3 regions of the Sporosarcina sp. USHLN248 genome follow, and region 1 is predicted to be linked to each of the others. Evidence: predicted binding sites of a transcription regulator. Region 1 holds the regulator's gene; each other region holds the start of a gene.

Evidence for each region. The regulator LexA, encoded in region 1, represses DNA repair genes until DNA is damaged. The targets are predictions, from matches to a motif close to CGAACATATGTTCG.
Region 2: WFH04_RS10045 (YolD-like family protein) is a predicted target of LexA. The motif match lies at 8,853-8,866, and genes of this name have one in related genera.
Region 3: uvrB (excinuclease ABC subunit UvrB) is a predicted target of LexA. The motif match lies at 8,028-8,041, and genes of this name have one in related genera.

Annotation. Positions count from the first base shown of each region.
Region 1 is NZ_JBBCZC010000004.1:117,887-128,094, forward strand. It holds gene WFH04_RS02875 (methionine gamma-lyase family protein) at 1-473, shown strand, start outside; gene WFH04_RS02880 (dihydrofolate reductase family protein) at 554-934, opposite strand; gene lexA (transcriptional repressor LexA) at 1,274-1,894, opposite strand; gene yneA (cell division suppressor protein YneA) at 2,093-2,401, shown strand; gene WFH04_RS02895 (YneB family resolvase-like protein) at 2,398-3,048, shown strand; gene WFH04_RS02900 (DUF896 domain-containing protein) at 3,242-3,475, shown strand; gene tkt (transketolase) at 3,595-5,598, shown strand; gene sirA (sporulation inhibitor of replication protein SirA) at 5,880-6,326, shown strand; gene WFH04_RS02915 (GNAT family N-acetyltransferase) at 6,370-6,867, opposite strand; gene WFH04_RS02920 (YneF family protein) at 7,053-7,289, shown strand; gene WFH04_RS02925 (alpha/beta hydrolase) at 8,127-9,053, opposite strand; gene WFH04_RS02930 (hydroxymethylglutaryl-CoA lyase) at 9,072-9,974, opposite strand; gene WFH04_RS02935 (acetyl-CoA C-acetyltransferase) at 10,059-10,208, shown strand, end outside.
Region 2 is NZ_JBBCZC010000021.1:905-11,112, reverse strand. It holds gene WFH04_RS10100 (cytochrome c biogenesis CcdA family protein) at 1-599, opposite strand, end outside; gene WFH04_RS10095 (ABC transporter ATP-binding protein) at 904-2,685, opposite strand; gene WFH04_RS10090 (ABC transporter ATP-binding protein) at 2,691-4,445, opposite strand; gene WFH04_RS10085 (YolD-like family protein) at 4,526-4,861, opposite strand; gene WFH04_RS10080 (hypothetical protein) at 4,921-5,097, shown strand; partial or broken gene WFH04_RS10075 (DinB/UmuC family translesion DNA polymerase) at 5,120-5,999, opposite strand; gene WFH04_RS10070 (hypothetical protein) at 6,338-6,691, opposite strand; gene WFH04_RS10065 (hypothetical protein) at 6,785-7,234, opposite strand; gene WFH04_RS10060 (hypothetical protein) at 7,638-7,865, shown strand; gene WFH04_RS10055 (cupin domain-containing protein) at 7,881-8,213, opposite strand; gene WFH04_RS10050 (helix-turn-helix domain-containing protein) at 8,268-8,450, opposite strand; gene WFH04_RS10045 (YolD-like family protein) at 8,899-9,237, shown strand; gene WFH04_RS10040 (Y-family DNA polymerase) at 9,254-10,208, shown strand, end outside.
Region 3 is NZ_JBBCZC010000020.1:42,958-53,165, forward strand. It holds gene WFH04_RS09925 (AAA family ATPase) at 1-443, shown strand, start outside; gene yhaM (3'-5' exoribonuclease YhaM) at 334-1,260, shown strand; gene WFH04_RS09935 (peptidylprolyl isomerase) at 1,312-2,211, opposite strand; gene WFH04_RS09940 (YjcZ family sporulation protein) at 2,354-2,452, shown strand; gene WFH04_RS09945 (hypothetical protein) at 2,576-2,767, opposite strand; gene WFH04_RS09950 (HTH-type transcriptional regulator Hpr) at 2,821-3,435, opposite strand; gene WFH04_RS09955 (YtxH domain-containing protein) at 3,564-3,926, opposite strand; gene WFH04_RS09960 (tryptophan transporter) at 4,345-4,869, opposite strand; gene WFH04_RS09965 (HIT family protein) at 4,979-5,410, opposite strand; gene WFH04_RS09970 (ABC transporter ATP-binding protein) at 5,591-6,340, shown strand; gene WFH04_RS09975 (ABC transporter permease) at 6,324-7,538, shown strand; gene WFH04_RS09980 (IDEAL domain-containing protein) at 7,636-7,869, shown strand; gene uvrB (excinuclease ABC subunit UvrB) at 8,241-10,208, shown strand, end outside.

The DNA of each region.
Region 1 (10,208 bases):
TTGGTTCGGAAGCGGGGGCTTCATTGGATATGCTTCTTGAAATGTATCAAGGGTTTTTCTTAGCTCCTCATGTCGTAAGTCAGTCGGTGAAAGGTGCAGTATTTACAGCTGCTTTACTGGAAAGCTATGGCTTCAATACGACACCGCACTATGCAGATCTCCGCACCGATTTGATTCAATCTGTCAATTTCAGCAATGCTGAACAGATGATCGCGTTTTGCCAGACGATTCAAGAAAACTCTCCGATCAATGCTCATTATGCACCTGAACCATCCTATATGCCTGGCTATTCCGATGATGTAATCATGGCTGCTGGAACATTCATACAAGGATCGAGTATCGAATTGACAGCAGACGGACCGATCCGACCACCTTATACTGCATATGTGCAAGGCGGTTTGACATATGAACACGTAAAAGCGGCAGTTATGTCTTCTATGGAACAACTATTGAAATCGCAAATGGTGAAATAATATTATTAATAATTAAAGCTTTAACTCACGTTAAAAGGAGAAACACTCAACTACGAGGTTTCTCTTTTTTTAAAGCGCCCTTATTTGATTACTTTGTACCGGAGTTCAGCAAATTGATTGAATCTCCGCATTCCTTTTAAAGAGAGATTTAATTGTTGATTTCCTTCTCTGAATAGGGGAATACCTTTGCCAAGTATCGTTGGGGCAACTGTTATAATCATTTCATCAACTAACATTTCCTCAATAAAGGAAAGCAACAATTCTCCGCCACCAACAATCCAAATGTTTTTTCCCTCTTGGCTTTTTAGTTTGTTGACAAAACGATTTATATTACCATTTACAAATTTTACATCTTCCGTATTTTCTATTATAGATCTTGAAAATACGTAGCATTCTTTGTTCTTATATGGAAACTCCCCTGAATTTTCCTTTATTATCCAATCGTATGTTCTTTTCCCCATTAAAATGGTATCCACAGTGTCGTAAAATTCTGTAATTCCATTATCACCTTCACCTTCGACATTAAAAAGTCACTCTAGAGACTCATCCTCAGTAGCAATATATCCATCCAAACTTGAAGCAATAAATAATACCACATTTCGATTTTTACTCATTAAATTCTCCTTTACTCTTTTTTAGAATGTTCTCTGAGGCTTTGATTGATAAATAAGAACTTTAAAAGGTTTTCAGACAAAATTCGAATATTTTTCTTGAAAAATTCTAAACAAAAGGGAGTGTCACGAAATCGTGTGTCACTCCCTTTAGATGTATGGATAAGTTCAGTTGAAAGCAGCTAGACATTAATGAATATGTCGGTATACGCCAACAACTTTTCCTAAGATGGAAACGTTGTCTACGATAATTGGTTCCATAGATTCGTTTTCAGGTTGCAATCTAAAATAGTTTTTTTCTTTAAAGAATCGCTTTACTGTCGCTTCATCCTCTTCAGTCATTGCAACGACAATCTCCCCATTATTGGCAGTATGTTGTTGTTTGACGATGACGTAATCTCCGTTCAAAATACCTGCATCAATCATACTTTCTCCCATTATTTCAAGCATGAAAAGGTGGTCATCAGAAGTTCCGTAAGTTTCTGGTAGCGGGAAATACTCTTCGATATTTTCAATTGCAGTGATTGGAAGGCCGGCGGTTACTTTCCCTACAAGCGGAACGTGCAGAACTCCCGCTTTGAGTGCATCATGACCTTCAGGGTCTAACACTTCTATTGCTCTTGGTTTTGTAGGGTCTCTACGAATATACCCTTTACTTTCCAAGCGAGCTAAATGTCCATGGACTGTAGAGCTTGAAGCTAGTCCTACTGCTTCTCCTATTTCACGGACGGACGGGGGATACCCTTTTTGCCTTACTTCTTCTTTTATGAATGTCAATATATCTTGTTGTCTTTTCGATATTTTTTTCATTTTTCTCACCCCTCGATTAAAAGTTGTCTTAGGAAGTTTGTGGTTTCTTAACCACATTCGTGATTATTCCTTAAAAAGAGTATAACAGGTGTTCGAGTGGTTTGCAAACAGAGGTTCGAGAAAAACTGTTGACTTATAGGAATGCCTGTTCTATAATGGGAACAAATATTCCGAACAGACATTCTTGGAGGGGTTTTTATGAAGTTCATACAAAAATACGGATACATATTGTTCATGATGTTGCTCTGCTCTACATTTACTCTCTTTTGGGTTATGAAGCATTCACAACCGAATGACTTCGTAGAAATTACAATTTCCGAAGGGGATACGTTATGGGGGCTTGCCGAACATTTTTCCGAACATGAAGAGCCTCGTCAATGGATACGAAAAGTAATAGACATGAACGATTTAAGTTCAACAACGATTAAATCAGGAGAAACGCTCAAGCTGCCAGTCTATGCAAATTACGATGCCAATGCTATAGTATTGGCGGGTGAGGAACGATGAAAAATTGTGTCATTTACTGTAGAGTCAGTACAGAAAAAAACACGCAGGAACCTTCGTTAAGAAGGCAGGAAGAAGAGCTTATAGCGCTTGCTCAGAAGTTAGGGTATCATCATTTGAAAACATTTTCTGACAAGCATAGCGGTTATGATATTGAGCGAGAAGGATTACTTGATCTGCTCGATTACATCAAAACTGAAAATATTGACGCAGTTTTAATACAAGATGAAACAAGATTAGGTAGAGGGAACGCGAGAGTGGCCATTTTACATTTGCTATCGAAAACGAACATATCGATTATTACCAATCATGATAGCGGCAATATTGCTTTAAACGAAATGGATACAATGCTGTTGGAAATATTGGCGATCGTTGAGGAATATCAGCGTAAACTGCATAACGCGAAAATTAGAAGAGGAATGAAACGGGCAGTGCGCGAAGGCTATAGACCTGAAAACAATTTAAAAAACAAAGGTAATATGGATGGAAGAGAAAGAATAGAAGTGCCAATCGAAGAAATTGTTTCATTGCGTAAAAAAGGGCTCACATATGAAGAAATTACAAGCGTTTTAAAAGGTTTAGGTCATCATATAAGTAAAGCGACTGTACATAGACGTTATAAAGAATATGAAATGGAGCAGGAAGGCTGAATGGTTGCACTTCCTGCTCTTTTTGTATACCTTCTATAGTAGAGTTTCAGTGTAAAAGCGTTTTTCCATCAGATAGTGCTCTTGGAAGTAAGCAATGTGTTATATACAGAACTCTTCGCATTCTACAATTGAATGCAATTGCTGTGCAATTTTTGTTCTAAAAATGAAGTTTTATTACAATTGGAGGAATACTATGCTATCGCAAGATAAAATCAACCGTATCAATGAGCTTTCCAAAAAGTCTAAAACGATAGGATTGTCAATCGAAGAAGCAAAAGAGCAAACAAAATTACGAAAAGAATATTTGGAATCATTCCGTTCCTCTATGAGAAATACAATTGAGAATGTTAAAGTGCTTGATCCACAAGGAAATGATGTTACACCTCAAAAAGTTAAAGATGCAAAAAATAAAAAATATTTGAATTGATTGAGCGGGACATTTATGATATCCGAGATGCGGATTGTAATTCTTGTCTATATTGACTACACTATTATAGGATACGATTTATTCACTATTAGAGAAAGTTACGGGAAAGGATGTTCAGAATGACGGAACAAATTGAACAGTTAGCGATTAATACGATTCGAACATTATCGATCGATGCAATTGAAAAAGCAAATTCAGGTCACCCTGGATTGCCGATGGGTGCAGCTCCGATGGCGTATACGCTGTGGACAAAACATATGCACCATAACCCATCCAACCCGAAATGGTTCAATCGGGACAGATTTGTTCTTTCTGCTGGACATGGATCCATGTTGCTATACAGCTTGCTTCACTTGAGCGGCTATGACCTGCCAATGGAAGAAATCAAGAACTTCAGACAATGGGGTTCTAAAACACCCGGACATCCGGAGTATGGCTATACGGTCGGCGTTGAAGCAACAACTGGCCCATTAGGACAAGGAATTGGCATGGCTGTAGGAATGGCTATGGCAGAAAAACATTTGTCTGCAACATACAATCGTCCGGATTTCCCTGTGATCGACCATTATACTTATGCGCTTTGTGGAGACGGCGATTTAATGGAAGGCGTAGCAGCCGAAGCGATTTCTTTAGCTGGCCATCTACAGTTGAATAAGTTGATCGTCCTATATGACAGCAATGATATTTCTCTTGATGGCGATTTGAATATGGCTTTCACAGAAAATATTCAAAAACGTTTTGAGTCTTACGGCTGGAATTATATTCGCGTAGAAGATGGAAATAATGTTGGCCAAATTTCGAAAGCAATCGATGAAGCCAAAACTAATGAAGGCGGCCCAACAATTATCGAAGTGAAAACTGTCATCGGCTATGGATCTCCGAACAGATCCGGCAAAGCGGATGCTCACGGTATGCCGCTTGGCGAAGATGAAATGAAATTGACGAAAGAATATTACAAATGGACTTTCGAAGAGGATTTCCACGTGCCGGAAGACGTATACAGCACGTTCAAGAAATCGATTGAGGAGTTAGGTGTCAAATCGGAGAAGGAATGGAATGACCTATTTGACCGATACGCAGAAGCGCATCCTGAACTATTTTCACAGCTCAATGCAGCCATCAATAACGAAATTACTGAAAACTTGTCAAATCTGCCGACGTATGAAGCTGGCGCATCGATTGCTACGCGCTCCGCTTCAGGAGATGCAATCAATGCGATCGCCAAAACGGTTCCATCGCTTTTTGGAGGAAGTGCTGACTTAGCGGGCTCAAACAAAACGACAATTAAAGGTGCTGGAGATTTCCTTCCAGGTAACCCTGAAGGCCGCAATATATGGTTCGGTGTTCGTGAATTTGCAATGGGGACAGCGTTGAACGGTATGGCACTCCACGGTGGATTGAATGTTTTCGGCGGTACGTTCTTCGTGTTCAGCGATTACGTCCGACCTGCAATCAGACTATCTGCTTTGATGGAACTTCCAGTGACGTATGTATTTACGCATGATAGCATTGCTGTTGGCGAAGATGGACCGACTCACGAGCCAATTGAGCATTTATCTTCATTGCGTGCAATGCCTATGTTGACAGTCATAAGACCAGCGGATGGCAATGAGACATCTGCCGCTTGGGAAATTGCTGTTCAATCGAAAGATAGGCCGACTGTATTGGTGCTTTCACGCCAAAACTTACAAGTCTTGCCGACAACAGGCGAATTAGCTAAAGAGGGAGTTCGTAAAGGCGCCTATACTGTTTCTCCAGCTAAAGGTGAAGTTGCTGAGGCGATTTTAATCGCGACAGGTTCAGAAGTGAATTTAGCCGTTGATGCACAAAAGCAACTTCTATCGGAAGGAATAGACGTTGCAGTCGTCTCTATGCCATCTTGGGACTTATTCGATAAACAAGATGACCAGTACAAAGAGTCCGTATTACCGAAAGCGGTGAAAAAACGTCTATCCATTGAAATGGGTTCAACGCTAGGATGGCATAAATATATCGGTGATGAAGGAGAGGCAATGGGCATCGACCAATTTGGTGCAAGTGCCCCTGGAGCGAAAGTGATTGCCGAGTATGGCTTTACTGTAGACAATGTAATGAATAAAGTAAAAACAATGTTAAATAAATGATTGTGAGGCCACTTTGGAAAAAAACAATTTCCAAAGTGGTTTTTTGGTTCATGAAAAAATCTTTTTCAATTTATGAGTTATAGGGAGTTGCTTATGCTTATATATTTGTTTTTTTGCGGTAGTTTTTGGGCATATGCGGTTCTATTGTCTTTTATGAGCTCATCAATAAAAGATACTTCAATGTTTCCACCATTCCGACAATAAAAGTGTCTATCTTTTTCGTAATATGACAATATTTTTATTACATTTAGGGTAGACTAATAGAAAAGGAGGTGACGATCATGCGATCATATGGGATTTACAAAGTGAAAAAACGGTACCAATCATTCATTCTCGGTAGAGAGGGACTATTATATGATTTATTGAAAGATGATGCCCATGAGCGGCCTTTACAAGAAGTGCAATTTTTATGTGATGAAATTGAAGAAGCTGCAATTGACCAAGCCATTTTGAAAAACTTAGGAAAGAGTTTTACAACTGTGGAAAGCGATGAAGGAGAATACCGCTTATCCCATCCTATGAAAGGTTCGATCCACATCTCTATTTCTCCATATTCACTGTTAGCATATTGTGACGGTTCACGCATGTTAGACCTCGATCTCTTCGTCGCCTTATCCGGGTCTGATGATCGTTTCTTTGCAGTCATGGATGAACAAGGAGAGTGGGGATGGTTGAAACCGGTGAAGCAAGATTATCATTTAATGACCGAAAGGACTATTGTATTTTAATGGTATGAAGAGACCCAGGAAAGGAAAAGGGGTCTCTTTATTTTTAATACCGAATCAGTTCATATTGAATCAATTGGTTTGCTTGTCCCATATAAATTTCATTGCCAATTTTGCTGCGCTCGATAAATCCAGTTTTCTCTAACATTTTTCGCGAACGTACATTCCCCTCATGTGTTTCGGCTGTAAAAATATCAATTCCAAGTGTATTTGCCGCATAGTCAATCACTCGCAATAATGAAGCAGATCCGATTCCATTTCCCCATAAGGAACGATTCCCAATTGCGATGCCGATTTCAGCGGAATTTCCCTTAATGCATGCTAAATCTGCATAACCGATTAACTTGCCTTCAAACTCTATCCCAAGTCTTATAAAATTATGAGCTTTATTGTTTACACATTTTTGCCACCATTGATAAAGCTCATCTCTGTCCCTATTTTTCTCCCAGCCGTTTGCCATGCAAAAACCATCATCTTTAGACCATTTAAGGACGTCATCGAAATCATTTATCTGTAAAGGTCTAAGGCTAATTTCCATCTCCATATTGTAGTCCCCCTTAAAAATCAATAAATAATTCTACTTTTCTTATTATAGTATAAGAAATACAGCTAAAACGTCAGCAGATCAAAAAATTAAAATACCCAGACATTGCTATATGGCGCCGCTTTGTTGTATAATCCAACATGGTAGAGTAATCTCGAATAACGGTAGTGAAGGAGGTATAACGGATGAGCACGATTTGGGTAATCCTCATTGCCGTCGTCGCGTTAATCGCTGGTGTGGCCCTTGGATTTTTCATCGCACGTCAATATATGATGAAATATTTGAAGGAAAACCCACCGATCAATGAACAAATGTTACGGATGATGATGATGCAAATGGGACAAAAACCTTCACAAAAGAAGATTAACCAAATGATGGCGCAAATGAACAAAGTAAGTGAGAATGCAGGTAAGAAAAAATAATTGGACAAGGCAATAATATTGAGATAACGCAGTTTGTAAGTGTTTCAACAAATGCTTGCTAATTGTTCTAATCAATAATTGCCTGTCACAATGATGTACCCGAATCATTCTTCACGAAAATTACATGTTGTGCTTAATCTTTCTTAATCAATTACAAACGAACCACTTTTTCTGGTGAAAGATAAACCGGAGAGGTGGTTTTTTTGATGGAACTATAAGATGTTTTTAAAAAATAATTCTTTCACTTACTATTTGTAGTTTGAGCGCTATGGAAATAATAGGCTAGTCGATACGAGCAACACATAGAAACGATGAATAGTTCATAATGAAACACGCCTAAAAGCTGTACAGTAGGCTAGAAATGATAAATGGTTATAGAAAGGTGGTACAGGTAACAATGTGGGATTTTTTCGAGCGTATCATGATAAACAAGTAGTTTTAAAGAGGAACAGAGATCTTATTGATTAGATGCTAAAACAATGTTTATCGTTTATAATTGAGCGATTAAAAAATTTTAGATTTTTTATCATATGGAGAAATTCAACAAAACCAATTTATAAAGGTTCTTGAGATTTGAGTTTCTTCTATCCACGATAGAATTCTCTGAATTACCGCCGCAATGGATTGAAAGCGTTGAAACCGAAAGAGCGCGGGGATCGTGGTAGTTCCAGAAGGCTTTCGAAATTAATTATGTGTAAAAAGTTAGGATATAGCTGATTATGTAGTTTAATATTGTTCATGCTGTAATATTCCCATTTTACTGGCCACTTTTCTATTTCGGGAAAGTGTTTTTATTCAAATGAAAAATCCTTGCCCCGTGACAAGGCAAGGAGGTTATTAAGAGGAAAATCCGAATTCATGTAAAAAATGCCGCACTTCATATTCGTATTCCTCTGGATTTTCGTTAAAAGATTTTGCATGCGCGCCTTTTTCAAACAGCTTTAACATCTTATTTCCTTCTTTTAACGCAAATAATTCCTTCGTCATTTGTGGTAAAATAAAATCATCTTCCATACTATGGATGAACAACATCGGTTTTTCGATATGCTGTATAACTTCACGCGGCGAAACTAACGATGTAGTATAGCCATCCCGAATTTTCAAGAAAAAGTTAGCGGCACGCAATGTCATGGAAGTCCTTAATGGAGTATTCGTCCGTAAAATATGGAGAATTTGCTCGGAGAAATCAGAGAACGGGCAATCGACAATATAGAAATTTGCTTCATCCTCATAAGTACCAGCGTAAAGAATTGTCGTTGCTGCGCCCATCGATTCCCCGTGGACGCCTAAAAGAGCCCTTTTCCCAATTCTGTTACGAACGGCAGATACGACTGCTTGTAAATCAGCTTTTTCATAAAATCCGAAGCTTGTCGTTTCTCCACCAGAATCGCCATGCCTTCGATGATCATATATGACCGAATTAAAACCTAATCGTTCAAAAAGACGAGCGTATTTAATTGAATTGATTTTATTTTCCGTTACGCCATGGCAAATAATGACCGTCCGAGTCGTTTCAAGCGGTTGTAAAAAAACAGCACGCAGTGGATAGCCATTAGGTGAATGCACCCAAAAATCTTCTTTTTTCACCGTCTCATACCAATGCTCATCAAAACGTTTTGCAATAATTTCTCTGCGCAATATTAGATCCTTATCTTTCAGCTTCATGAACATAAGACGATTCGCAGCATAATAACCTAAAATGGTAAGGACGGCTGTATAAATGCTTCCTATAATTCCGGTTATGTAAAGGAAGCGCCGTTTCAATTCCGTCTCACTCCTTTGTCAGACTTCTTTTGTTTTATATAATCTGTACATACCTGTTTCAATTGGTCTCGAAACATGCGGCTCAATGATTTCAACAGCTTCACAAATTTTGTTAACGTCGATTCCGGTATGAATGCCGAGTGTATTTAACATATGGACAACATCTTCAGTAGCGACGTTGCCTGTTGCTCCTTTTGCAAAAGGACAGCCTCCAAGTCCACCGGCAGATGAGTCGAAACGGTCGATGCCAGCTTGCAATGCTGCAAAAATGTTGGCGATCGCCATTTTGCGCGTATCATGAAAATGCGCTGCGATCAGCACGTCTGGAAATGTTACTTTTAATAGCTTAAACAGCTCATAACTTTCTACTGGATTTGCCATTCCAATCGTATCTGCAACACTTAGTTCATCTACCCCCATTGATACGAAACGTCTGCATAATTCTATGACATCTTCTTTTTCAATTTTCCCCTCATAAGGGCAATAAAATGCAGTTGAAATGCATGCGCGTACAAAAATGCCTTCCGCTTTCAATATTGCGATGACTGGCTGAAGAGCATCCATTGCTTCATCTGTCGTTCGATTAATATTTTGTTTGTTAAACGAATTGCTTACCCCAACAAAAACTGCAATACTTTTAGCACCGGCCTCTAATGCCCGTTCTGCCCCTTTTTCATTTGGGGATAGGACAAACTGCCTTCCGATTTTCTTTGTCTGCTCTACAATTTCTTTCGCATCTCCCATTTGTGGTACCCATTTTGGCGAAACAAAGGAAGTGAGCTCCATTTCTTGTACACCCGCATTTTGCAATGCTTGGATAAATGCTAATTTGTTTTTCGTATCAACAATATTTTTTTCGTTTTGCAAGCCATCTCTTGGACCTACCTCGATAATTGTTGTTTTCTTTGGTAAAATGAACATATCCATCCCTCCTATACTTATTGTACTGAAGGGATGTACAAAAGGGCAATGTTCACGTAATAGAATGATAGGGGGAAATGCTATATGTCAAGTGAAGTAGTCATTGTAAGCGCTGTCCGTACAGCAATCGGATCGTTTTTAGGTTCTTTGAAAGATGTTTCTGCACCCGATTTAGGTGCAATTGTCATCAAAGAAGCGCTAAATCGCGCAGGAATCTTACCAAAAGACGTTGAT
Region 2 (10,208 bases), on a different contig from region 1:
ATGATGAGGTTACTATTTCTGCGAATCCATCCAAGGCGCGTAATGAAGAATGATAAAACAAAGAATGGAATCGCAAACCCTAATACATACATCATCATATATAGCATGGCAGACCCCGGATTTGCTGCAGACAATCCGATAATCGCTCCTATAATTGGCCCCATGCATGGTTGCCAGCCTGCAGAAAATGCAAGACCGATCAATGCAGTTCCCAAATAGCCGGCAGGGCGGTTTTTAAATTGCAAACGGTGTTCTTTCATTAAAAACTTCGGTGTGAATAAGCCGATAACCATTAATCCGAATAATACGATGAAAATTGCACCAACCTGTCTTAGCAAGTCTTTATACTGGACAAAAAAGTTCCCAATAAAAGACGTACTGAAACCTAAAAATACGAATACGACCGAAAATCCTAATAAAAAGAAGATTGTATGCAATATACCGTTGCGGTTCATCCGTTTCGAATCTGAATTCAAGTCCTCAATGGACATGCCCGTAATATAGGATATGAAAGCTGGATACAATGGCAAGACGCACGGCGATATAAAGCTTAAAAAGCCTGCTCCAAAGGCAAGAAATACGTTCACATCAGTCGTCATCATTCTCTCCCCTTCAATTTTCTTCTCCCATCGTAACAAATCCTTGAGTAAATTACGCTCATTTTGACTGTGAACAGTTTATGAACGTTTCAATTGTTACATTTGTAAGCTGTTTTCGCTTCTATCCAACCTTCTATTATGGGCGGTTTTATAGTTCTCTGTCGTTTCTCAACAGTTGAAAATCGATTAACAGCTAAGAGTTTTTCTTCTACAGTGAGTTTAGTCAAAAAACAGCACCTCCAATTGTTAGATGGTGTCTAACAATTGGGGTGCAGTTCATGCATGAGCAGTCGGTTTTTTCAAGTTACATGGCATCCTCAATGAGGCCGTTCTGAAGTTGGTACATCATATAGTAGAGACCTTTTTGAGATAAAAGTTGCTGATGCGTCCCACGCTCGACAATCTCTCCTTGATGGAGAACTAATATTAACTCCGCATCCTGAATAGTACTTAGTCGATGGGCGATTGCGATCGTTGTACGCCCTTTCCGCATCTTCTCCAAACTGTTTTGGATTGCGACTTCTGTTTCTGTATCAATGTTCGCAGTCGCTTCATCCAACACTAAAATTTTCGGATTTGTTGCAATCGTACGGGCAAAAGCGACGAGCTGGCGCTGTCCGCTTGAGAAAGTGGCACCACGTTCCGTCACTTTCTGTCCGTATTTTTCCGGCAGTTTTTCAATGAATTCATTTGCTTGGACAAATTCTGCAGCAGCACGAACGTCTTCCCCGCTCATAGACTTATTATGCAATCGGATATTGCTTTCGATATCTCCGTAGAAAAGGAATGGATCTTGTAAAACTAAACCGACCTTTTTTCGGATTTCCGACTTCGGTAAGTCTTTCAACGATATGCCATCAATTAAAATTTCTCCTTTGCTATATTCATAGAAACGCATGAGCAAATTAATAATGGAGCTTTTTCCGCTACCTGTATGGCCGACTAATGCGACTGTCTCGCCGGCATTCGCTGTAAATGAAATATTTTTCAGAACATCATTTTTGCCATCATATGAAAAAGTTACATTGCGGAACTCGATTGTTCCTTCTCCGATTTCCTTCTGTCCTTCTTCATTTTGCTGCGGCTCCATGTCCGGATCATCCATTAGCTTGAATACGCGTGAAGCGGATACTAAAGCTTGCTGGAAAATGGACATTCGCTGCATCACTTCCTGGACTGGATGAAATAAGCGGCCGATCAATGTCGTGAAAGCGTAAATTACGCCGACTTCAACTGCATGATCTATTGAAAGGAAACCAAAATATCCTAAGACAAACACAATGGCAATTGCATAGAGCAAATCTATAAATGGCGACAAGAGAATACTGTCGAATTTAATATTCCGCATACCTGTCCGGTAATGCCCTTCATTAATATCATCGAATTCCTTCGCCAACCGCTCTTCCTGCCTGAAAGCTTGAATCATTCCCATTCCGGACAATGATTCCGCAATTTTGGCATTCAACTGGCTGAGTCGCTCCCGAAGATCTTGATAGAAATCCGCACTATAGTGCCGATAAACAATAATAATGATTAAGAATAACGGCAACAATAACATGGAAACGAATGTCAGTTTCACATCAAGCGAGAAGAGAGCAAAGAACACTCCAATAATGACGAAGATCGCTTGTAAAAAAGTGACCATTACACTGACAAACATCTCTTTTATCGACTCTGTGTCATTTGTAACCCTTGATACGATACTTCCAGCCGGTGTCCGGTCAAAATAGCGCATGCCCAACCCTTGTACTTTCGTAAATACATCAATACGCATTTGCTGAATAATTCTAAGAGCAATATCTTGGAAGCGCAATTGCTGGAAATAAGAAATAACAACAATGAACACTTGTAAACCGATATAAATAAGCGCCAATGTCAGCACTTCATTTTTCGGGAAATGTAAAGGTGTCAAATAATCATCGATGAACGATTGGATAATAAGCGGCCCTACGATGCTTCCCGTAATTGTCAGTGCAAGGAAGAACAATGCGATGGCAATGCTTTTCTTATGGGGAATTGCATAGCGCATCAGTCGTTTGAATACGACCCATTGATCTTTTGCCGTCAATTTAGGCTGTTTCTCCATTTGCATCATTCTTCACCCCCTTGCTCGACAAGTACTTCCAATTGCTGCAAGTCATACATTTCTTTATATCGTCCATTTAAGGCGATCAATTCTTCATGTGTACCCGCTTCTACAATCGTACCCTCATGCATGACGATAATTTTATGCGCATGCTGGATTGCACTTAAACGATGCGATGTTATAATTGTCGTTTCTCCTGTGCGAGTTTGCTTTAATGATTCGAGGATCGCTTCTTCCGTCTTGGCATCCACTGCCGATAGGGAGTCGTCCAAGATGAGCAATTCAGGCTCCATAATTAACGCTCGCGCTATGGAAACGCGTTGTTTTTGGCCGCCTGATAAAGAAACGCCTCGTTCTCCGACAATCGTTTCATACCCTTCCGCGAAGCCGACAATATCGTCATGGATATGGGCTAGTCTTGCTGCCTCATAAATCTCTTCACGATCGAGTTTTGGATTGGTAAACGCAATGTTTTCTGCAATTGTCGTCGAGAAAAGGAAATGATCTTGCGGTACATAACCGATTGATTGGCGCAAGCTTTGCTGCTTGTATTGGTTAATTGGATATCCTCCATATACAATGCTGCCTTTATATCCTTCGAACTCACGTAATAGCAGCTTTAATATCGCTGTCTTTCCTGAACCGGTCTTCCCTACAATGCCGAGGGTTTCGCCTCTTTTCAGCTCGAAATGTACATTGCGCAATGCTGGCGTTTCGTCATCAGGGAAATAGAACTCCTCAACATCAAAATATAAATCGCCTTCCGGGCGCCCGGCAATTGCTCCCGGAACGTCTTGTATTTCCGGATCGATCGATAACAATTCCGTAATACGGCTATAAGAAGCATTTCCGCGCTCTACGATATTGAACAGGAATCCGAAAGCTAACATTGGCCAAGTGAGCAATCCTAAATATGTACTAAATGCTACCATATCCCCAATCGTCATCTGTTCAGCGATAATAAACTTTGTTCCAAAATAGAATGATAAAATATAGGAAATTGCGAAAATTCCGGATATTGTCGGATCAAATAAAGCATCCACTTTTGCGACCCGCATATTTTTTGCTACGACATCCGTTGAAAGATCCGTAAAATCGTCAATATCTTCTTTTTGCTGTCCAAATGTTTTAATCACTTTAATGCCTGAAATACTTTCTTGTGTCTTGTCGTTCAAATTAGAGAATGCCTCTTGTGCAAAGCGGAAACGTCGGCGTAGCAATCTTCCATAATAACTTGTCAAGAAAATCATAAACGGGAATGGAATGAGTGCAATGAGCGTTAGCTTCCAATTAATTGTGAGCGCCATCGTCAAAATGACAAAGCCGCCAGTTGAAATGGAGTCAACAAGTGTCAAAATCCCCATTCCTGCCGTTTGTTGCACAGCGTTGATGTCATTTGTAGCATGTGCCATCAAATCGCCGACACGTCTTTTTTGATAAAATGACGGTGACATCCTCGTGAAATGATTGAATAGCTTTTCACGCATCGTCCTTGATAAGAGGACTGCCGACCCAAAAATCATGACACGCCAATAGTAACGGGACACATACATCAAAATACCCGCGGCTATCAAAATGGCTAACCATTTCGTAAGTGTCGCGGCTGTAAGCGTTCCATCAGTAATATGGTCGACAATTAGCCCAATAATTTTCGGAGGAAGCAATTGCAATAAGGAAACGAATACAAGCGCTGCAATGCCTAGTCCATATTGTTTCTTCCTTTGTTTGAAAAACCAGCCGAGCTGTAGTAAAACTTTCACATAACTTCCCCCCTATCTTTTTCTCTGTCCTTGAATAGTCTACCAAAAGTCTGAACAATAGAAAAGGTACGATTCTTAAATCATTCGGAAACTGAAATACTTTTCAATTCAGTAAATGGGATGCGATGAACTTCACCTTCCGTTTCACTGATAAAAAGAATATTCTCCACTTGATCGATTTTTCGAATAAATCCCTTTGCCTCCACCGTATCGTTTCCTATCCAGTAATGTACAATCACCGACAAATGCCGCTCTATCGCTGTAGCTATTTCATAATTCCATTCTTCTAACTGCTGCTCATCCGGCTCTGCCTTATTCACTTCATTTTCCTGCTCCTGCTGCAGCTGCCGCAGTTGCTGCACATGTTCTGGCAGCATCATCGCCGTCCATTTTATCCGCCCGCGATCGCGAATCATACGATCGACTTCCTTTCTAATTTTAATTTGTAGAATGATATAGAAAACGAGGTGTTTATATGCCGATCGACACAACCGTCTTCATCCTAACCATCCTATTCGGGCTTATCATCGGCGCTTTCATCCTCCGCTTCATCGTCCGGAGCACGATTGATTCTTCAATGCTTATGAAAAAGGTAGAAGAGGTGGAGGCTGAAATCGCCGAATTAAAAAGCGAATTGTGCGAACGGAAATAAGCTCTTCATTCATGAGAACAAATTATTTATAATGCCCGCCAATCAATTTAGAACGATGGACGGCAGTGCCGTATTTTCTGCGTAAGCCATCCATCGCCTCTCCCAATTGGCGCCTTCTCCATTTGTCTTCTTCAAATAGGCTGAGCTGCATAGCATATTCATTTTCCAAATTGTAAGCTAATCGCAATACGCCGCACCGGACGTCCGTCATGGAATTCATTGAACAGCTCCTTGCATAATCGAAAAATAACCATCGTGTCATTTGTTGCTGCATGCAGGGAGCGTGAACGTCCAAAGCCTCCTCCCAACGAATGCTTCGAATAGCCGATGGACAAATGGACCGTCCTTCCTGCTTTGCCTGCCTCTCTTGCTCTCATGGCAACGTCTTCACACATTTCAAGCAGGACAGCGAAAACATCTTCCGGTTTGGTGTAATCTCTATAAAGAATTTGTCCTTTACCATAGCTTACTTGCCCTTCGACAATCGGAGGGATGCCGACATCAGACAAATCAATGCCATGCGCATGGTAATATAATTGATTGCCCATAATGCCAAATTTTTTCTCTAACTGCTCAAGTGACGCATGAGCTAAGTCACCGACTGAAAAAATGCCCATATTATTAAGCCTCCGTTCCACTTTGCTGCCGATTCCCCACATACGGCTTAACGGGGCAACTGGCCACAATTTTTTCGGCACATCTTCATATATCCACCGAGCAAAGCCGCTTTTTTTCGCTTCAAGATCAAGCGCCAACTTCGCCATTAGCATATTCGGCCCCATGCCGCATGCCGATCTCAACTGAAACTGTTTAAAAAGCTCTTCCTGCATTCTTCTTGCCGTTTCCTCGGCAGGTCCCCATAATTGCTCAGTACCGCCCAGATCGACAAAGCTTTCATCAATTCTGTTGTCAAGTAGTTGTATATTATTTGTATTCTAAAGAGCGTTTTTCGGATTTTTGAACTCGATTGGGCAGTTGTTGTGCTCCAGAGAACACTACTGAAAGAAAAAGTATTTTAGAACTCATGGAAAATATATAACCTATAGCCGATCTTAGGGACATCGAACACACGGACAATTCTACCGACATTTATAACGGAAGAGCGTTAAGATAGCGTAACTGTCGATAACCGAGAATAAAATTGCAAATTATAAAAGGCTATGGAATTTTTTCATTCCATAGCCTTTTGCCAGCAGGCGATAACCATTAAAGATAAAGGGTTCCGCAGCGTTCAATCCGATTACCCAATGATATTCACTTTCGGTTCATACTCACTTAATACTTCAATCACATATTCAGATGTTATATAGACGTGATGTTCAACATTGGGGACATGTTCGCTTCCCAGCATCGCTATGCCATCATACCATTCAAGGAAATCAGAACTCTCCATTTTGTAAAAACTAGTATAATTGTCTGTCTGGTGTTTATTTTGTGCCTCCCTTACAAGATCTAGTAAGTCTTGTCTATCTCGTTCTGCGACCAAACGCATAGACCATATATATGAACCATTTATATATTGATCATAAATAACTTCATATATTTTTCCTGATAAATTAGAAAATCTTAATGTCAATCCTTTTTGTAAATTCATATCATAGAAATCCATACCATCAATAGTACCTGGGCATAGATCCCATGCATGTAAAACCCTCTTATCTATGAAATTCAACTCCCAACTTTATTATTAATCATAGTACCTTATTTTGTCTTTTCCAAACTCTAAAGTCCATGGTCTTAAAAGATCGTCAGTACTACGATGTATATTAAAGGTACCAGCGGGAGTTGTTTTTAAATATATTACTTCTCCCTTACTATTCGTTGTTCTAATAGTTGTTCCTCCGCTAATGCTGTTTATGTCCTTTAAAGCATTGTTAAGTCCACCTCTGTTTGAATATATGCTTATACCTGTATTTGTGGTCTTAACAAAAGCTGCTTTTCCTTTGATTCCACCCCATTCTAGCTGTATAGTTTCGATTAACTTAGCATTCATTGCTTCAAAATCTTCGTCTGGTATTAAAACATTCAAATTCTCATTGGTATTCACGGTTTGAGATTGAATTTCGTTTGCCAAAACGGAAGGCGACATAACTAGCAGTATTAATAGACTAAGAATTGTTACAAATGTTTTTCTCATTCTAATCACTTCTTTTCTGTAATATATACACCATACGACATGGAATTTGAATTGTAAATATATTCCACGAAAAGGCATATTGGGAAAATTCATTAGGTAAATAGTCCAGTTACCAAGTGTTTTAACTAAACAATATCTTGAAAACTTGATGCATTAGCATTCTAAGTTGGGATAATTCCTTAAATAAAAGTAACTTTTCAATAATTATTATCATGAAAGATAAACCCAAAAAACACATTCACTCTTCGTTCTTTTTTTATAGAAAAACCGCTCCTCCAATATTTGTAGCTAAAGTTTTGTTATATAGGAATAGACTCAAGAAGTATTTGTAGTTTTTTGTTGATTCAGTATAATTAAATAGGTAGTTACAAGGGCTCAATATAATAACGAGGGGGTGTTAAATATGAGATATATGACAGTTGATAGAGCTAGAGAAGAAATTGACCGACTGCAGCAATATGTTGATTTAGTTGAATCATATGAAGCCGACACCTTAGAAAAATTTATCATCAAAAAGTATGCCCTAACCGGCAACTTGGAAAAAACATTGGATTTGGTTCACAGCTTTGGATTCGGTATGCTTTATGGGGTTTGTCTATCCTCAATTGGGGCATTCTTTGTATCAGGATAAGCTATGGGAAAAACATTAGATTTCGTATTTCAATATGATATGAAGAACAACAACATCGTTGGTATGATTGGCATATGAATGCGTACCGTCGGTAGAGAAGCTGATTGTATCATATTGACTCAAAATATATGCCTCACCATTAACATTAATGGTAATTGTGCCAGACATGACAGTTGCAATTTCAGTTGTATTATGATGATGCTTTTCCGGATGGTAGGTGCTATTAGGCTGTAAATAAGCACGGTACATTTCCGTATCATTATTTGTATTTTGAAAAATCGGCTCAATTGCCCAGTTATTTTCGTCTCCAACAATTCTTAACCCTTCACCGGCCCGCGACAGATTCACATTACTTTCAGTTGAGAATAATGCCATGAGTGGTATGGATAAGCTTTTTGAGATTTACCATAACATCGCTACTGTTGGATTTGTTTCTCCGCGTTCTATATTTCCTAACGTTAGCTTACTTACACCCGATAATTCCGATAAATCTTCGAGACTTAAACGCTTTTCTTTACGTAGTTTTTTTAGTACAGCCCCAACTTGTAAAACAATTTGTTTTGGATCATCAGTTTCTAAATTCATTTAAAACCACCCTTTGCATTGGCATAGGTAAAATAATTATCAGTGTTTTACGTATTATAGTGGATAAAATAATAATGAACAAACCAAATTATATATTATAATATGCAAAACCGATAGTTGTATCTATTAAAATATGCCTTTCGAAACGATTTTTACTGTAGGGCTACCTGTTACGAATTCGAAATTCCTAACAAATGCCTCTGATTTAACGGCTTATGATTATTAAATTCTTTTTCATAAATACTTTTTCAAAACCCTCTGGTGATTCCTGCTTTATAAGTGGTGTTGGATCAGCCATGGTCTAAATTTCTTTTCGGATTCCTCCCCAAAATTCCCAAGCCATTGCAAAAAAAAATAGGATGGTGATTTCCATACTTTACATATTTAATACTCCTTGACTACAGAACAGAAGTTCGCATATCATAAAGGAACAAGAAAGGTGGTTTTTATGCATCCTATTCGTGATAGAGGGATTATAAAATGGCAAAGTGCAATGCTATTGCCTGAGCATATAAAAAAGTTAAAGGATTTTTACCAAGAGGTATATAAAGTTCAAAAGCCCATTTTAGATGAACAACAATTATCTGAACTTGATGTCCTTGTACGAGATGCAATGGAATATAATACTCCACTTCACTTTATATTTTTTGAAGATGGCGAGCTCATAAAACTTAAAGGATATATCAGTTTTATCGATATGATTGGTAAACAATATCGTATAAGGGATTTTCACAACATAAACCACTTTATAGCTTTCCACAAAATCATAAAAATCACTAAGGAATAGTTGGGAGGAAATTAATATGGACTACTCACAATTTCCCGCTCGAGACATTGCTATCGTTGATATGAAGAGTTTTTATGCTTCAATTGAGTGTGTCAGAAGAAATTTAAATCCCTTAACCGATTATTTAGCCGTTGCCGGTAATACACAACGTAACGGTTCTGTCATCCTTGCTGCCACCAAGAAGTTTAAGGAAATGGGTATCAAAACAGGGAGTCGTCTGTATGATATCCCTGAAGAATTTCGTAAATATGTAGTTTCCCCAAATATGCAATTATATATCGATGTGTCGGTGAATATTACACGACTGCTTAATCAGTATGTGCCAATTGATGATATATTTGTTTATTCAATTGACGAACAATTTATCGACCTCACTAGTTGCTCCTCTTTATACACCCCTTACGAAGCTATAACTGACATAAAACAAGCCATTTTCAATAGCTTCGGTCTTCCCTCGGCCTGGGGCCTGGGCGACAATCCTTTTTTAGCTAAAGTGGCCTTAGATATATATGCGAAGAAAGAACCCTCTGGTATAGCGGAAATTCGATATTCCGATGTACCGAATAAACTATGGACGATCGAGAATCTGGCTGATGTGTGGGGCATTGGGAATCGAACAAAAGAAAACCTGGCCAGACTGGGAATTAAAAGCTTATATGAAATAGCTCATTACCCTGTCGGAAAATTGGAGAAACGTTTTGGCATCCTAGGTCGTGAGTGGTTTTTACATTCTTGGGGTATAGATACTAGCGTCTTTAATGGATTATTCATTCCTTACAACTCTGTTGGCTCTAATATGGGCAAACTCTCCAAAACAAAGGGATATGGTCGCGGTCAAACGCTTTTAAGGGACTATACCATTGTGGAAGCTAAGACAATTCTTTTAGAACTTTGCGAAGAAACCATGCGACAAGTTCGATTACACAAGTTTGTAGGCAAAACGGTATCTATCACTGTAAACTATAGCCGTG
Region 3 (10,208 bases), on a different contig from region 1:
TCTTTCAAGCAATTGATTGTACAGGTAGGCAATTTTCAATTTATGAATTAAGCCAAGCGACGAAGGAACAAGCTTATTTATCGCTGCGGCTGTCACTTTCGATGGCGATGGAGGAATCCGCTCCGTTTCCGATCATTATGGATGATCCGTTCGTCCACTTTGATGAAACACGACTTTCGAGTATGATTACTATTATGGAAGAGAGAAAGAATGCGCAGCAATTCATCTACTTTACTTGTCATGAAAGTTTGAAGTATGCATGGACGGATGCAGCAATACTAAACGTTTCTGAATTAGGGAACGAGGAGGGGATGTTGTACGATGAAAAAAATCATGGAGCACCAAGTTGGAGAACCGGTCGACCTTTACTTGCTGATCAAACAATCGACGAAAGGGATCACGCAACAAGGAAGTCCGTTCATGACCCTTATCCTGCAAGATAAAAGCGGAGATATTGAAGCGAAGCTATGGGATACAGGAGAAGAGCAAGAAAAAATGTATTGCGCTGCGACAATTGTAAGAGTTGGCGGCGAAGTGCATGAATATAGAGGCAAAAACCAACTGCGCATTAAAAGCATCCGCCCTGTCAGAGAAGATGAGGACATTTCCATTTCCGACCTATTGCCGTCGGCTGAAAAAAGTAAAGAAGCGTTATTCGAAGAGCTTCTCCAATTCTTTTTTGAAATGAAAAACCCAGCTATCCAAAGGATTACTCGGCATATTTTGAAAAAGCATCAAGCTGATTTCATGGTATATCCGGCTGCGACTAAAAATCATCATGACTATGTCTCAGGATTGTTGGATCATGTTGTCTCCATGTTGAAATTGGGCAAAGCAATTGCTGATTTATATCCGACATTGAACAAAGACCTTTTATATGCAGGTATTATTTTGCATGATATCGGAAAGGTCATCGAATTATCCGGACCAGTCGCAACTCAATACACGGTAGAAGGAAATTTGATCGGTCATATTACGATTATGGTCAATGAAATTTCAAAAGCTGCAGATGAACTTTCGATTCAAGGTGAAGAAGTTGTGCTATTACAGCATATGGTATTATCGCATCATGGAAAAGAAGAATGGGGAAGCCCTAAGAAGCCGATGTTGAAAGAGGCTGAAATGCTTCATTACATTGATAATATCGATGCAAAGATGAATATGCTGAATCGGGCGATGGCGAAAACAGCAAAAGGTGAATTCACTGAGCGGATATTTCCGCTCGACAATCGATCATTTTACAAACCGACCTTTGAATAATAGAAAAAAAGTAGAGATAGCCAAATTGGCCAATCTCTACTTTTTTAGATCTTATTTGCTTTCTTTGTCTGCGTCTTTATCTGTGTCTTTTTTGTCGTCAGCTGGAAGGTAAGGGTCCATCACGTGTTTGAATTCATCCGCTTTAACATCGATATCCGCTTTCTTCAACAGATCTGTTAATTTCTCTTCGAATTCAATGCCTTTCAAATTGTTTTCTACTTCAGCACGGATGTCTTCTTCCGTTTTTTCTGTTTCCGCTTTGCGAGTGTCTAACAGTTCGATAACATGGTATCCGAAGCTTGTTTTAACAGGTTCGCTAATTTCGCCTTTTTTAAGTGCGTATGCAGCGTCTTCGAATTCTTGTACCATTTTACCTTGTCCAAACCAACCAAGGTCACCGCCAGTTTCTTGTGCAACGGGTTCAGTCGAGAATTCTTTCGCCAATTTTTCGAAGTCTTCTCCATCTTTCAGCTTCTTAATAATATCTTCTGCTGTTTTTTCATCTTTTACAAGTATGTGGCGTGCGTGTAATTCAGTTTGAGCTCTTTCGACGCCAGTCTTAATTGCTTCATCGGATACTTCAAGAGAATCGATCAGTTTTTGTTGCAGCATTTTCGATTTAATATTTTTCTCAAAGAATTTTTCAGTTATACCATTTTGTTGCAAATAAAGATCGAAGCTATCTCCGTAAGCTTCTTTTTCTTTATCAATTTCCTCTTTCAATTCTTTATCGGAAACTTTATATTCACTTTCAATTGCGCGCATAAGGATTAAGTTTTCCATTACTTGAGCGCCAAGTGCATCTTTCATTTCTGTATACAAGTCTTCTTTCGTAATATCGCCTACTTTAGTAGCTACAAGCACTTCATCATCTGAAGCTTTGTCATTTGTACAAGCGGATAATGCCAATACTGATGCGGCCATGGATATAGCAAGAATCGTTTTTTTCATGGATATTCTCTCCTAACTTTTGTGTACAACAGTTGATACTATAACATAAAAACGCTCATAAAACAAAAAGGTTCCATCAAATGATTCGCCTACGACGTGTAAAACCCGTTGCATACGATAAAAAGAGAGAGGAGGTGCTCGTATGAGTGGATATGGCGTAGGGCAAGGTTCTTCCGGATTCGCGTTGATCGTCGTATTGTTCATCCTGTTGATTATCGTCGGTGCAGCATATTTGTACTAATCAAAAAGTCCACGTCCCGGGGTAAATCCCGGCGTGGACTTTTTTATTTTCATTTGGATATCGGACTGGATTCGTACCCTTACCTCGTCCCGCCTTTTATTGGATGTTTAGAATAAGAACGAGTTATACTTTTAATAAAACTTCTAAATAAAACGATAGGATTAAGATTGTAATTAAAATATTGACGGTACGGTAGATTTTCGGTTGCTTTTCTTCCGGAATTTCGCGTGTTTGACAAAGTGCATATGTCATTTTGTTTATTTGGAATAAATAAAATAACGAGAATAGGACAGTAATAATAAGGATCAAATCCATTCCTCCTCTTCATAGCTTCTATTTATGATAGCAGAAATAGAACGCTGTGCAAATTATTTTTCCTCCGCTACTTGCAATTCAGGCAGCGTCTCTTCTTCTTTTTCGATTTGTGAGGAGTACAGAGCGACTAATTCTCCGTTTTGATCCGCAAAGGAATCGTCAATACTTTTAAAGCCCCGTTCAAAAATTTCCATAAAATCTTCCCCGTAAATATTGCGAATGACCGCCATGACTTCTAAAAACTCTGGGAATTTGCCGTAAATATTTTTTATTTGCAATGAACCATCTAATATGCCATGGTCTGACTTATAATAATTTTCGTTCATCTCATGGAGTAGAATTTCACCTTTATCTGTGACTGCGACGTATGTATTTCGACGATCGGTATCTTTTTTAAAGAAATTTAAGTATCCACGTTCCTCTAATTTCTTTGAAAAGTTAAATGCGGTAGATACGTGCATGACACCGAATTTAGCTACATCTGAAATCGTTGCCCCTTTAAGATGGTGAGCAATCATAAGAATATGGTGTTCATTAATATTCAAATCATAAGGTTTTATCCACTGTTGCCAATCTTTTTCAACGGCTTTCCAAAGAGCTTTAGACATCTGTGCAACACGTTGACTATAAATCATCGCATCTTTTTGTGAGAATTTTTGCTCCGTCATAAGATACCTCCAAAAGAAAATAATTTACGCTCCTTTCATTATAGCAGGAAAATAACAAATAAAAAAGTTGGAATTGCAAAAATTCTTTATAGAAAATAAAAAAAGGTACCCGAAAAGTGGATAACCTTTTACTTTTGATGTGATAGAAGTGATTGTTCCAATTCAGCGATAGACTGTTGAATCGATGAAATTTCCTTTTCCAATCGCTTTTTGTTCGCTTCTGTCGATTGTTGCCAATGTTGCAATGTGTCTTTTAAATCTTCTACTGTTTCTGGAAGTCGTTCCTTCGTTTCTTTCGCCAGATGACCGATCGAGGATTTTAATTCGGCAAATTTTCCTTTTACATCGGATAGCTTATATTTTATATCGGACGAAGCATGTTTGACAGATGTACGTAGTTCACTGCCTGTTTGAGGTGTGGAATAGAGCACTGTAATTGCTGCTGTAACAGAGCCCGCTAAAAGTCCGAGGACAAATGTAGAAGTTTTCAAATCGTCCCGCTCCTTTCATTATGAATAGTATTCCTGTTCTTAATTCAATTAAAACATGGGAGTGCGGGAACGGGCAAGAATGAAGATATACAAAAAAGCTTCCCCTGTAAGAGGAAGCTTGCAGCTTGTTGACAAACGCTCGCATACTGCGTTGCTCGTCTCGCTCGTCCCCTCATGAACTTAAGTTCTATTCGGGTCTTCGCTCGACTTCGCGCGGGCCTGCACGATGCAGGTCATGCAGTCGTTGCGACAGGATGTCGCGCACTTAGACTGCCTTCCACGTGACAAGCGTTTTCAAGCCAAGCTGGGCAAACACCTATCTCATGACTACAAACCTTAAAAGGACTGTAGACAAAGTAAAAAGATACTTTGTCTACAGTCTGAAAGCTTCCCCTGTAAGAGGAAGCTTGTAGATTCATTAATGGTGTAAAGCTGTTTTGAATGAAGTTCTTTTTAATAGCCCGGTAATAATCGGATACATGATGAAGAAAACGACTCCATTCATGGCGATTGCCGGCAGTACAACTGTTAAAAATAGCAATCCGAAAGGTACGTTTGCCCCCATTACATAAATGGCGACGGATAAGAAAATTGTACCTGACAAAAGCGTTCCTAAACATGCGATCATTGTTGACACGACCAAATGTTGAGATAGCTTTTTCATTGCCACGATCACCGCATAGACGATAAATGCCGTAATGAATTTATCGATAATATTGGGGATGAACCCACCAGGAAAGCTCGTAAAGATGCCAGAAATGATGCCGGTTGTAGCACCTAAAAGAAACACGCTTTTCACATCAGGAAACAGGAAAATGCCGATAAACATCATCGTCAGCATGAAGTCAGGCTTCATGCCTTCACCGTAACCAGGGATCACCAAATATAAAGCTGCACCGACCGCGACTAAAATAGCCATTAACGTCAAATTTTTCGTATTCAATTCTACTCTCTCCTCTTCTATTCTCTTCTCAATACCTGTATTTTCCTAACGTATCCTCGTGATCGTTAGCGAAAATATTTATATACTGTACCACCAATTGTCCGAAAAATCAAGGTAGTTCATTGAATCTTTTCCGAATGCCATTTGCAATTTCATGTAATCGTTCCTGCGTAAATTCTTCTACTTTTGCATTCCACTCGAATTGGAAGCCATCCGTTTCATCATAGCGTGGAATTAAATGCAAATGAAAATGGAACACAGCTTGTCCTGCAGGCGCACCATTATTTTGCAATAGATTCATCCCGGCAGGAGCAAATTCTTCCTTTAGTATGTTTGCGATTTTAGGGACGACCTGAAAGAGATTCGCCGCCTCTTCCGCAGTCATTTCATAAATGTTTTCACGATGTGCTTTCGGAATGATCAACACATGGCCTTTTGTGACAGGCATGACATCCATGAAGGCGACTACCGATTCATCCTCATAAATTTTTTCACTTGGCAATGAACCTTCCGCGATTTTGCAAAAGATGCAAGAAGTCATTTGAAATCATCCTTTCCAGTTCATTTCTTGTTGAATTTCGGGCATTTCTCATCATAGTGTAGCATAGTTTATATGAAGGCGTGAAAGGTGGACAAAGCATTTCCTATTATTTTTTGGTAAGATGTTTATCATAACATAGCAAAAATGCAACGGAACGAATGCCGGGAGTGGAGGATGGATATGGCAATCTTATCAGTGAAAGATGTAACTGGCGGCTATACTCGAAAGCCTGTTTTGCATGATTTAACATTTGACATCAATGAAGGGGAGTTAGTTGGCTTAATCGGCTTGAACGGTGCCGGGAAAAGTACAACGATTAAGCATATTATCGGGTTAATGAACCCCCATGCAGGAGAAATAGAAGTGAATGGCGTGACTTTTGACGAAGATGCAGAGCAATATCGAAAATCGTTTACGTATATTCCTGAAACACCGATTTTGTATGAAGAACTTACGTTAAAAGAGCATTTGGAATTGACAGCGATGGCTTACGGCTTGGAACGGGAAGTTTACGAGGCGAGGGCCGAATCATTGCTTAAAGAATTTATGATGGAGAAAAGGCTGAATTGGTTTCCTGCGCATTTTTCAAAAGGGATGCGCCAGAAGGTTATGATTATGTGTGCATTTTTAGTGGAGCCTTCGCTGTACATAATCGACGAACCATTTGTCGGCTTAGACCCGATTGGAATTCGTTCACTATTAGATCAAATTTCAGAGCGGAAAGCTGCAGGAGCTTCCATTTTAATGTCTACACACGTATTATCGACTGCTGAAAAGCATTGTGACAGGATCATTTTCTTGCATGAAGGGAAAGTGCGTGCGCAAGGGACGATGGATGATTTGCGAGCGGCCTTCGGCAAGCCGGGCGCTTCATTAGATGAAATTTACATTGCGATGACAGAGGTTCAAAATCATGAAAAATTTGCGTGAGTTATGGGGGAAACGGCTAGCCCATTATATGAATGAACTGCAAAAGTATATGAAATTCATCTTTACCGGGCATTTAGCAGTTGTCTTACTATTTGCGATCGGAGCTGCTGGCTATGCCTATAGCGAATGGTTAAAAGACGTACCTGCCGGTTTCCCATCTGCGATCCTAACAGCAGTTGTCATCGGAGCGGCGCTTACATTTAGTGCACCTGTCACATTATTGCAGCCGCCCGATAGCGTGTTTTTCCTGCCGCTTGAAACCAAATTAGATCGTTATATGAATCGCGCTTTGCGCTACACATTCTTTTCTCAGTTGCCGCTTCCGTTAATTTTGTTCATCGTAGCAATGCCTTTGCTGTCAGCGACTGGCCTCGGTGAGAGCAATATGTATTTATTGTTAACAGGTATCATACTATTGCTTGTGAAATGGCTGTATGTGCACACTGAATTTTATTTTCGATATGCGAATGAAGGAAATGGTGTTTTATTCGATCGGATCGTTCGGTTCGTATTGGCAGCATCCTTGCTGTACGTTGTCATTGAAGGACATGTATTTTTCATCCCGGTAATCGGTCTTGTAATGGCTATATATGATGTAATTTTTAAAATGAAAAGTGCAAAGGTGCCTTTCCCATATCGTCATTTCATTTCACTGGAACAAAATCGCATGATGCGTTTTTACAGATTCGCGAATTATTTTACGGATGTACCGCATTTAATGGGCTCAGTTAGCAGAAGAAGCTATTTGAATTTCGTTTTACGTCCTGCTATTTTTGGAAAAACGAAACCACAGCAATTTTTACTTCGGAGAACGCTTTTGCGTACAGATGACACGTTTTGGCTATGGGTACGGCTTACGTTATTATCCATTGTAGGCATTATACTCATTCCGTTTCCGATCGTGATTACAATCTTTGTAGGAGCGCTCTCTTTTGCAACGGCGATCCAACTGCTTCATTCGCTGAAGGCAGATGATGATTTCAGAATGGATATGCTATTTCCAGAAGTGGATCAAACACGCTTTCAGGCGATTCGGAAAACAGTCAGCTCTGCGCAATGGGTACAGACAGCCGCGGTGCTGATTACAGCATTTTTCATATATGGATTCAGTTTGACGCCGTTTATTTTATCGATCGTCGTCATTGTTATATCGCAATTGACAATACGAAGGACAAATTTGCAAACCGAATACGATTGACATCCAAGATTTGAAATGAAATAGAATATTCTCAAAACCCTTGCAACATTCCTTGATCGTTATGTATAATGGAAAAAAGGCATCAGGGGTGAGGGAGATGGAAAAAAACTATTCATATGCCGAGTTCTTAAAAGCCGTTGGGAAGAACAGTTCTTCGTTGCATGCTGAAAAACTGTTAAATGAAATTTATATGGATCTATTCATTAGCCATATACATCGTGAACAAAACAGAAACCGTCTCTTGGAACTGATTGACGAATCTCTTGTCCATAACGATAAAGAAGCTTTTCATCGCTTAACGGAAGAGCTGCGTTTATTAGATGAAAACTGATCAACTGAAATTGTTATGTAAGAGGAACTTCCAATTTGAAGAATAGGAATAGAGCTGCTAACAAGCCACCGATTGGCTGTTAGGAGCTCTTTTTGTATTCAAAATGGTTGAAGGGCAAGTTTTTCGGCAAATGTGTAAGTGAGAGAAAGACAAATTTTAAAACGTACGTTCGTTTATTTCTTTAGGAATATGATAGACTATGATAAAATGTAGAATAACTTCATACAGCACAGATCCCCCATTTCAAGAAGTGGCGGGATGACCGCAGGCGAAACTTGCTAATCAGCAAGGAACATTACTCTGATTCAAGTGAAGCCTTTGGATACAATGACGCCGATGTGTCATTGATTTTGAAACGGGGAGTGACATTTATGGTCGAAACATTTGATTTGCGTGCGCCGTATAAGCCATTGGGGGATCAACCATCAGCAATATCAAAATTGGTTGAAGGAGTACGCCGAAATGAAAAGCATCAAACATTGTTGGGGGCAACAGGTACAGGGAAAACGTTTACGATATCGAATGTTGTAACAGAAATAAACCGGCCGACGCTTGTTATGGCACATAATAAGACGTTGGCGGGACAATTATACAGTGAGTTCAAAGAGTTTTTTCCGAACAACGCAGTCGAATATTTTGTCAGTTTTTATGATTACTATCAACCCGAAGCATATGTGCCGCATACGGATACGTATATCGAGAAAGACGCGACGATCAATGATGAGATTGATAAGCTGCGGCACTCAGCGACGACAGCATTGTTCGAAAGAAATGATGTGTTAATCGTTGCATCAGTATCTTGCATATATGGGTTAGGTTCGCCGGAAGAATATCGGAAGCATGTAGTTTCGTTAAGAACGGGTATGGAAATCGGGCGCAACGAGTTGCTTCGAAAATTTGTTGACAATCAATATGCCCGAAACGATTTGAACTTTGTTCGGGGAACATTCCGAGTGCGTGGGGATGTGATAGAAATTTTCCCTGCTTCACAAGATGAACATTGCATCCGGATCGAATTTTTCGGTGATGAAATTGATCGCATTCGGGAAGTCGATGCGCTGACAGGAGAAATATTAGGCGAGCGCGACCATGTTGCCATCTTCCCGAACTCCCACTTCGTAACTGGCGAAGATAAAATGGTAAAGGCAATCGCGAATATTGAAACAGAGTTAGAGGAACGGTTAAAAGTGCTTCGAAGCGAGGACAAATTATTGGAAGCGCAACGTCTTGAGCAACGTACACGGTACGATCTTGAAATGATGCGCGAAATGGGATTTTGCTCGGGCATTGAAAACTATTCGAGGCATTTGACGTTAAGACCGCCTGGCGCAACGCCTTATACATTGTTGGATTATTTCCCAGACGATTTCCTAATGGTGATCGATGAAAGCCATGTTACGCTGCCGCAAGTGAGAGGAATGTACAACGGAGACCAAGCAAGGAAACAAGTTCTTGTAGACCATGGCTTCCGCTTGCCATCCGCCCTTGATAACAGGCCGCTAATGTTTGAGGAGTTCGAAAAATATATTCACAACGCCATCTATGTCTCGGCAACGCCAGGCCCTTATGAAATTGAACATACGACAGAGATGGTTGAACAAATTATCCGTCCAACGGGCTTGCTTGATCCAATCATTGAAGTGCGGCCGATCGAAGGACAGATTGATGATTTGATTGATGAGATCAATGAGCGTATAAAACGCAATGAACGGGTATTGATTACAACATTAACGAAAAAGATGTCGGAGGACTTGACCGATTACTTAAAAGAAATCGGTATAAAGGTGCAATATCTTCATTCAGAAGTGAAAACCCTTGAACGGATTGAGATTATTAGGGAACTTCGGTTAGGCACTTACGATGTGCTGATCGGAATTAACCTTTTGAGGGAAGGGCTTGATATTCCGGAAGTATCACTCGTCGCAATTTTAGATGCAGATAAAGAAGGATTCCTTCGATCCGAACGTTCTTTAATCCAAACGATCGGACGTGCAGCGCGAAACTCGGAAGGGAAAGTAATCATGTACGCTGACCGATATACCGATTCTATGACGAAGGCGATCGAAGAAACGAAACGCCGGCGAGAAATTCAAGAAGCTTACAATAAAAAGCATGGCATTACTCCGACGACGATCAAAAAGGAAATTCGCGATGTGATCCGGGCAACACAAGTCGCAGAGGAAACGGTCACCTATATTGAAAAAGTGACAAAAGGAAAATCCTTGTCCAAGGAAGAGAAAGCGAAATTGCTCGCAACGCTCGATCAGGAGATGAAAGAAGCGGCAAAAGCACTCGATTTCGAAAGGGCGGCCGAATTACGCGATACGATACTAAGTTTG